Regions from separate parts of the Acidovorax sp. GW823-FHT05D11 genome, predicted to be linked through region 2. Evidence: riboswitches for the same ligand, from Rfam matches in the RefSeq annotation. Region 2 holds a riboswitch; the other holds the start of a gene.
The links. A riboswitch is a leader RNA that binds a small molecule or an ion and turns the genes downstream of it on or off. The one in region 2 is predicted to bind glycine.
Positions count from the first base shown of each region.

Region 1: it holds a riboswitch for glycine, as region 2 does, so the genes downstream of both, AC3RCE_RS23110 (D-amino acid dehydrogenase) here and gcvT (glycine cleavage system aminomethyltransferase GcvT) in region 2, are expected to answer to the same signal.

Region 1 is NZ_CM179502.1:5,022,126-5,026,491, reverse strand. It holds gene sorT (SorT family sulfite dehydrogenase catalytic subunit) at 1-419, shown strand, start outside; gene sorU (SorU family sulfite dehydrogenase c-type cytochrome subunit) at 560-865, shown strand; gene AC3RCE_RS23110 (D-amino acid dehydrogenase) at 933-2,252, opposite strand; glycine riboswitch at 2,348-2,461, opposite strand; gene AC3RCE_RS23105 (2-keto-4-pentenoate hydratase) at 2,677-3,459, shown strand; gene AC3RCE_RS23100 (hypothetical protein) at 3,499-3,951, opposite strand; gene AC3RCE_RS23095 (YXWGXW repeat-containing protein) at 4,118-4,366, opposite strand, start outside.
Region 2 is NZ_CM179502.1:2,600,591-2,604,956, forward strand. It holds gene gcvP (aminomethyl-transferring glycine dehydrogenase) at 1-352, opposite strand, end outside; gene gcvH (glycine cleavage system protein GcvH) at 423-797, opposite strand; gene gcvT (glycine cleavage system aminomethyltransferase GcvT) at 882-2,015, opposite strand; glycine riboswitch at 2,062-2,183, opposite strand; glycine riboswitch at 2,197-2,295, opposite strand; gene AC3RCE_RS12165 (TRAP transporter large permease) at 2,326-3,621, opposite strand; gene AC3RCE_RS12170 (TRAP transporter small permease) at 3,618-4,130, opposite strand; gene AC3RCE_RS12175 (TRAP transporter substrate-binding protein) at 4,336-4,366, opposite strand, start outside.

The DNA.
Region 1 (4,366 bases), 2.4 Mb from region 2:
CGCACGGCTACCGCATGTCGCCCCCCGGCTCCAAGGCCAGCCCCGACCAGCCGTCGGTGTGGGAGATGGGCGTCAAGTCCTGGATCAATGGCCCCCTGCCCGAGAAGGGCCCCCTCAAGGCCGGCCAGGTGCAGGTGCATGGCGTGGCCTTTGGCGGCACGCAGGCCATCAAGGGCGTGGAGGTCTCGGTGGACGGCGGCAAGACCTGGCAGGCCGCGCGGCTCATCGGCCCCGATCTGGGCAAGTTCGCGTGGCGCCAGTTCGTGCTGCCGGTCACGCTGGCGGCGGGCACGCACGTGCTGGCCAGCCGCGCCACCGATGCCGCAGGCAATGTGCAGGCCGAGCAGCGCGAGGAAAACCTGGGCGGCTACAACAACGCGAGCTGGCGCGACCATGCGGTCACGGTGACCGCAGCGTGACCGGGCGCCCCCCTGAGACGCTGCGCGCCTTCCCCCCTGGAGGGGAGCGCGCCCCCCGGACTGGCCGTGCCAGATCCGCGGTGGCACTGGTGCTGGGGCGCATCGGTTTCCAGCATTTGCGCGTGCCTGCGCTCGCGGCCATGTCGAGCGTGCTGCTGCTGTGGACGGGTGCCGGCTGGGCGGCGGATGCCGCCGAGCTGGCGCGGGGCAAGGAGCTGTTCATCAAGATCCAGCCTGCTTGCGCCGTGTGCCACACGCTGCAGGCCGCCGGTGCCGAGGGGCAGGTGGGCCCGGTGCTGGATGAGCTCAAGCCCGACGCGGGCCGCGTGCTGCGCGCGCTCAAGGCGGGCATCGGCGTGATGCCTTCGTATGCCGAACGCATGAGCGAGAAGGACATGCAGGCCGTGGCGCAGTTCGTGGCGCACGCCACGGGCGCTGCCAGGTAGGCCGGGCGCTGGCCCGTGGTGGCAGCGCCGCCTGCGCGGCGGTGCTGCAACCCCGCTGTGCTCCCGTTCAGGCCGTGGTGCGCGATGGCACCAGCGCCTTGTCGGGAGCGCACCCCTGCAGACCCTGGAATGCAAAGTCCACTTCGGGCACCCGGCCGCTCACGATGTCGGCCAGGGCCTTGCCCGAGCCGCAGGCGTGGGTCCAGCCCAGCGTGCCGTGGCCCGTGTTGAGGAAGAGGTTGGCCACCTTGGTGGCGCCGATCAGCGGCACGTTGCTGGGCGTGGCGGGGCGCAGGCCGGTCCAGAACTGGGCCTGGCTGGCATCGCCCGCGCCGGGGAACAGCTGCTCCACGCGGCGCACGATGGCGTCGCAGCGCACCTGGTTCAGGTGGCGGTCGTAGCCGTTCAATTCGGCCGTGCCGGCGATGCGCAGGCGGTCGCCACCCTGTTCGCTGGTGTAGCGCGAGAACACGAGCTTGAACTCGTCGTCCGTGAGGCTCACCTGGTGCGCCTTGCCGGCATCCTTGACCGGCATGGTCACCGAATAGCCCTTGGCCGGATAGATGGGCAGGCGGACGCCCAGCGGCTGTGCCAGCAGCGGGCTGAACGAGCCCATGGCCAGCACGAAGGCGTCGCCGCGCACGCGCTCGAAGCGGCCCTCGGCGTTGGTCACTTCCACATGGTCGATGTGGCCGCCGGCTTCGCGCAGCGCGGTGATGTGGTGGCCCAGGCGGAACTGCACGCCCGCCGCCTCGCACAGCCGGGCCAGCTCGCGCGTGAACTGGTTGGCATCGCCCGACTCGTCCTCGGCCGTGAAGGTGGCGCCTGCGAGCTGCGGGCGGATGTGGGCCAGCGCGGGCTCGATGCGCACGGCCTCGTCGGCGCTGATGACCTGGCGCTCGCAGCCCAGCGCGCGCATCTGCTCAGCCGGGGCCAGAGCGCCGTCGAATTCCTTTGGGTTGGTATAGAAGTGCAGGATGCCTTGTGTGCGCTGGTCGTACTGGATGCCGGTGGCCGCACGCAACTGCTGCAGCGTGTCGCGGCTGTAGGTGCCCAGGCGCACGATCTGCTCGATGTTGTGGCGCGTGCGCGCCGGCGTGCAGTTGCGCAAGAAGTCCAGGCCCCAGAGCCACTGCCGCATGTCGGCGCGCAGGCGGAACAGCAGTGGAGCATCCTCCTTGCCCAGCCACTGCAGCACCTTGAGCGGCGCGCTCGGGTTGGCCCAGGGCTCCGCGTGGCTCACCGAGATCTGGCCACCGTTGGCGAAGCTGGTCTCGGCGCCGGGCGCACCCTGGCGGTCGATGACGGTCACCTCGTGGCCGCGCTGTTGCAGGAAATAAGCCGAAGTCACGCCGAGCAAGCCGGCGCCCAAAACGATCACGCGCATGATTTTCAAAGCCTTTCTGGGCTCTGGCGCTAGAACAACATGCGCTGGCAGCTATGAATTCAATAGCGTGCAGCTGGCGCATGAATGCCCAAGCTGCCGCTCCCCCTGTCCTTGGTACCTGAGAGATTCACCGCGCGGCCCACATGGCGCGCGGTTTGCTCCTTCGGTGCGCTTCGCGTTGCGCGAAGCGGCTCTCCAGACGGCTTTGATGAATGGTGCAGTACGGGACCTGAGCGTGTATGGGAGTTTGCGCCTTCGGTGAAGCGGGCGGGCCGCTGACTCTCCTGCGGGGGCCATTCTAGGAGCCCGCATCGCGCAAAAACCGCTTTGTCCGCGCTAATGAACCGCAATCGTTGCTGATGCTGCGGGCACGGGGTTGGCCATAATCCGCCGGAACCTTCGCCTTTCTCTGCAGGACGCCTTGATGCCCGATACCGCCTTTGATCCGCTGACCAGCGCGGCCGTGCTCACCATGGCCCGCCTGGGGCGCACGCCCCGTCCGCTCGACCTGCCCGCCGCATTGCGTCCCCAGAACGCTGCCCAGGCCTATGCCGTGCAGGACGCCGTGGTGCGCGAGCGCGGCGAGATCTCGGGCTGGAAGGTGGGCGCGGCGTCGCCGCAGGCGCTGCCTGCGCGGGCGGCCCTGGCGCGCGATTCGGTGTTTGCGATGGCCGGCGGGGGCGCGGTGCGCCTGTCCTGCGCGGGCTTCGCCGTGCTGGGTGTGGAGGCGGAACTGGTGTACGAACTGGGTGCCGATCTGCCTGCCCGGGCGCAGCCCTACAGCGAGGCCGAGGTGCTGTCCGCCGTAGCGTCGGTGCGGGCGGCCATCGAGGTCTGCGACACGCGCTACGCCGCCTGGGCGCAGCAAGGCGAGTGGAGCCGGCTGGCCGACCAGGCCTGCCATGGGGCACTCATCGTGGGGTCGGGAACGGAGAGCGCGCAGTCGGTGCAGCCGATGCGGCAGCCCGTGGTGCTGTCGGTGAATGGCGCGCAGGCCGTGCGGCACGCTGGCTGGGGCAACCCGGCGGGCGATCCCTTGCGCCTGCTCGCCTGGCTGGCCAATGGCGGCGCGCACAGCCTGGGTGGGCTGCGCGCGGGACAGTGGGTGACCACCGGGTCCTGCACCGGCACCGTGATGGTGGCGCCGGGCACGGTGGTGGTGGCTGAGTTTCCCGGCCTGGGGCGCGCCGAACTTCAACTGGGCTGACCGGCGGCGCCCTGCGCGGCGCGCGCGCCGGGCGTGGGGTCAGTTGCGGCGCGGGTTGTCGGGCTGCTGGTCGCGGCGGTTCGGTACGCCGTCGCCGTCCCGGTCGCGGTCATGGCGGTTGGCGACGCCATCGCCGTCACGGTCCCAGCCGCCACGCTGAAACTCCCAGCGGCCTTCGCGTTCCACCCAGTGCGGCTGGCGATACTGGTGGCCGGCGCGGGCCTGCACCCAGTGGCCGCGCACCCATTGGTAGCGGTTGCCACGCCATTCCCAGTGGCCTTCTTCCCACACCTGGCCCCGGCGGGGGCGGGGCACGGCTTCATGGCGCGGGGGAGGGGGCGCGGGCCTCACCTGGTACTGCGTGGCGTGGTAGCTGCGCTCCGGCTGGCCCGATTGGACGATGACGGTGCCCTGCGTGGCGGCATGCGCCTGCGGGAGGGTCCACAGCGCCATCAAGGCGATGGAGGCTGCGGTGAATGTCTTGCGGGTCATGAAGGTCATGGGATTCTCCTGATGTTCCTTGCGGAAGCGGTCACTGCATGGTGGCGGCACGGGCAGCCGGGCCGCGTAGGCGCCCTGCGGGGGTGTGCGTAGGCGGCGAGGGCCAGTTCCTGGCGCGCCCGCCGCCCTCGGGGGGGCGGGCGGCGCTCAGGCCCCGTCAATTGCGATAGGGGTTGTCCGGGCGGCGGTCGTGGCGGTTCGGCACGCCATCTCCGTCGCGGTCGCGGTCGTGGCGGTTGGACACGCCGTCGCGGTCCCTGTCATGGTCGCGGTCGTAGCGGTTGGGAATGCCATCGCCATCGCGGTCGCGGTCATAGCGATTGGGGATGCCGTCGCCATCGCGGTCCCAGCCGCCGGGGCGCATTTCCCAGCGGCCCCCATGCTCCACCCAGCGGGGCTCGCGGTA
Region 2 (4,366 bases):
TGTAGGCGGTGTACCAGGCGGGGTTTTCGAGAATGTTGCGCAGGATGACGCCCGGCGTGTGCGTGTCGTAGTAGCCCTGGCCGATGAAGCTCCGCAGAACCTTGTTCTTGGACGCCATTGCCTTGAGTTCGGCCAGCGCAGCGGCTTCCGTGGCGGGCCGGGGCAGCGACATCGCGCGGTTGCGCGCGATGGAGCGCGGCACGATGCTCTCGATGAGCGCGCTGCGCGAGGCTTCGCCGATCACGGACAGCATGTGGGCTTCGTCGGCTGCGTCGATGCCGATATGGCGGGGCAGGAACTCGGTGGTGTTCTCGAGTGCGGCGAGGGTGGGCAGGGGGGCTTGGGAGGTCATCGGCGGCGGCACAGTGCAAGGAAACACATTGGCCCGGCGGGGAGGCGCCGGGCCGCGGGGCATTGGAGGGTCAGGCGTTCTTGGCGAACTCGGCGTAGGCGGGTTCGTCCATGAGCGCATCGAACTGCAGCATGTCCGTCACATGGACCTTGAAGAACCAGCCGGCACCCATGGGATCGCTGTTGGCCAGCGAGGGGTCGGCGCGCAGTGCTTCGTTCACTTCGACCACTTCGCCGGTGACAGGCATGTATACGTCGGCCGCGGCCTTCACGGACTCGACCACGCCGGCCACGTCACCCTGGGTGAAGGTCGTGCCGACCTCGGGGAGGTCCACGAAGACCACGTCGCCCAGGGCGTCCTGGGCATGCAGCGTGATGCCCACGGTGGCGGCTTCGTGGTCGGAGATGTCGATCCACTCGTGGTCCTTGGAATACTTGATGGTCATGGGGGAAGCTCCAAAAAAAGGGGTAAACAGAAAAAGTGCCGATGCCAGCCGCCACTTTAGCCGGGCTGGGGCGGTTGCAGAGGGTCAGCCGCGGTGGTAGCGCGCAGGCGTGAACGGCATGGACACCACCTCCATGGGCACGGCCTTGCCGCGCACGATGGCGTTGACGCGCGTGCCGACGGCGGCAAAGGCTGGCGCCACGTAGCCCATGGCCACCGGCTTGTCCACGGTGGGACCCAGCAGGCCGCTGGTCACTTCGCCGATCTTCTGCCCGTCGGGGCCTTGCAGTTCGGTGTGCTCGCGCACGGGCACGCGTTCCAGCGCGACCAGGCCCACGCGCTTGCGCTGCAGGCTGGCGGGGTTGTCGATCTGCGACAGCACCTTGTCGGCACCGGGGAAGCCGCCCGCGCGCGCGCCGCCGGTGCGGCGCACCTTCTGGATGGCCCAGTTCAGCGCCGCCTCGGGCGGGGTGGTCGTGGTGTCGATGTCGTTGCCGTACAGGCACAGGCCGGCTTCCAGGCGCAGCGAGTTGCGGGCGCCCAGCCCGATGGGCTTGACCTCGGGCTGGGCCAGCAGCGCGCGCGCCAGGGTTTCGGCCTGGGACGCGGGCACCGAGATCTCGAAGCCGTCCTCCCCGGTGTAGCCGCTGCGGGTCACGAAGCAGTCGCAGCCCGCAATGGAAAAGTCGCCACCCGTCATGAATACCAGCTTTTCGACGCCGGGTGCCAGGCGCGCCAGGGCGGTGACTGCCTGCGGGCCTTGCAGCGCCAGCAGGGCGTGGTCGGGCATGGGGATGACGTCGCAGCGCTGGCCGATGCGTGCCTGGATGTGCGCGATGTCGCCTACCTTGCAGGCGCCGTTGACGATGACGAACAGGGTGTCATTGCCCTGATTGAAGAACATCAGGTCGTCGATGACCGTGCCTTCGTCGGTGAGCAGCAGGCCGTAGCGCTGCTTGCCCACGGGCAGGTCGATCACGTCGACGGGCATCAGGGTTTCGAACGCGGCAGCGGCGCCGGGGCCGACAAGCTTGAGCTGGCCCATGTGCGAGACGTCGAACAAACCCGCCGCGTTGCGCGTGTGCAGGTGCTCGGCCATCAGGCCGGCAGGGTACTGCACGGGCATGGAGTAACCCGCAAACGGCACCATGCGGGCGCCCAGCTCGGTGTGCAGGGCGTTGAGGGGGGTGGTCAGCAGCGGGGCGGTAGGGGTGGTCAAGGCGGACTCCGGGGCAAATGGTGGCCGCGGCCCCATGGGTCGCGGGATTTGCCCTGCTGTCCGCTTTACCTGAGAGATTCACCGCAGCGCCCTGGCTGGCCGCGCGGCTTGCTCCTTCGGTGGATGGGTGCCGTGCTGCACGGTCCATCTCTCTCCAGCAAGGGAACGCCCGCATCACTGCGGGCGGTTGCCAGTCCTTTTGCCTGAGCGTTCGGCTGCTGCCTGCGCCTTCGGCGGCCCCTTTCGTTGATGGGAAGGGGCTCTCTCCTGACGGCCGCCAGTATATCCGCTGGAAGAAGCCGCGCAGACGCTATTTGATGAACCCGAGCACCTTCGGCAGCCAGGTCGACAGCTGCGGGATGAAGGTCAGCACCACCAGCACCACGCCATGCGCCCACAGGAAGGGCACCAGCTCGCGCACCAGCTGCGACATCGGTACGCGCGAGACGTTGCAGGTGACGAACAGCAGCCCGCCCACGGGCGGCGTGATCATGCCCAGCGTGAGGTTGTAGATCACCACCATCGCGAAGTGGATGGGGTCGATTCCCAGCTTCACGGCCACGGGCGCGAGGATGGGCGCCAGCACCATCACGCCCGGCAGCGGCTCGATGAAGATGCCGAACAGCAGCAGGAAGATGTTCACGATGATGAGGAACATCCACGGCGAGAGGTTCATGCCCACCAGCCAGTCGGCCATCTGCTGCGGAATGCCCTCGATGGTCAGGATCCACGCGAACGCGGCCGACAGCCCGATGATGATCAGCACCGAGGCCGACAGCAGGGCCGAGCGTGCCAGGATGTCGGGCAGCGCCTTCCACTGCAGCGTGCGGTAGACGAACTTGCCGCACACCAGCGCATAGAACACCGCCACCACCGAGGCCTCGGTGGGCGTGAACCAGCCGGCGCGCATGCCGCCCAGGATCACCACCGGCAGCAAAATGGCGGGCAGCGCCTTCCAGGTGGTCTGCAGGATCTCGGCCAGCGGCGGCATCCGGCCGTCGCCCTTGTAGTTGCGCTTCTTGGAGACGTGGAAGTTCACGACGCACATGGCCACCGCGATCAGCAGGCCCGGCAGCAGGCCGGCCACGAACAGCGCACCCACCGACACCGTTTCATCCTGCAGCGCATAGATGATCATGATGATGGACGGCGGGATGATGGGCCCGACGATGGCCGTCGAGGCCGTGAGAGCCGCCGCGTACGAACGGTCGTAGCCGGCCTTGTCCATCATGCGGATCAGCATCGACCCCGGCCCCGCCGCATCGGCCAGCGCCGAGCCCGAGATGCCCGAGAAGAAGGTCAGCGAGACCACGTTGGTGTAGCCCAGCCCGCCGCGCTTGTGGCCCACGAACTGCCCGGCAAACCTCAGCAGCACCTCGGTCAGCGAGCCGCCGCTCATGAGCTCGGCCGCGAGGATGAAGAAGGGCACGGCCATCAACGGAAAGCTGTCGATGCCGGTGAAGGTCTCCTTGAGCAGCACCATCAGCGGGTAGCTCTCGGCCAGGATCAGCGTGGCCGCGGTGGCCAGGCCCAGCGCAAACGCCACGGGCACGCCCATGGCCAGGAACAGGCAGGCCGAAACGATGAGGATGATGGACGCGCTCATAGGGAGGCACTCGCATTCGCATCGAAGTGTTCATCGGCCGCAAAGTTGCGGTCGAGCACGTAGCCGCGCACGATGAACAAAAAGTGCACGATCAGCAGCACGCCGCCGATCAGCATGGCGCTGTAGATGTAGGCGAACGGGATCTGCGTCACGGCCGTCATCTGGAACATGGTGCGCTGCATGTACAGCCAGCCGTACCAGACCATGAAGCCGAAGAAGGCGAACAGCAAGGCCGCGACCACGGCACGCAGGGCGATGGCGCCCGCGCGGGGCAGGGCATCCTGCAGGTTCTCCACCGCGATGTGGCCGCCATAGCGCAGCACGGGGCCGGCGCCCAGGAAGGTCAGCCAGATCATCATGTGGCGCGACACCTCCTCGGCCCATTCGAGCGAGTTGTGGGTGACGTAGCGCATCACCACGTTGGTGAAGATGATGATGGACATGGCCGCCAGCAGCAGGATCAATGCCCAGCGGTTGGCGGCCAGAAAATAGCGTTCGAAGGTTTTCACGGGACGGTCTTGGACAAGGGCGTGCAGGGTCAAAGCAAAAGCGCCCGGCGCCTTGTGTGGGCCGGGCGATGCGGGGCGCGGGTCAAGAGCGGCTCACACAGCCCAGCGAAGCGGTCCTGGCTAGGCGTTGCGTCGCAGACAGTACAACCAGTACGGCAAGACGCAACAACGACGCCAGGAGGGCTGTGTGAGTCGCTCAAAAGAGTTAACGAACGTCCTGGATCTTCTTGATGTTG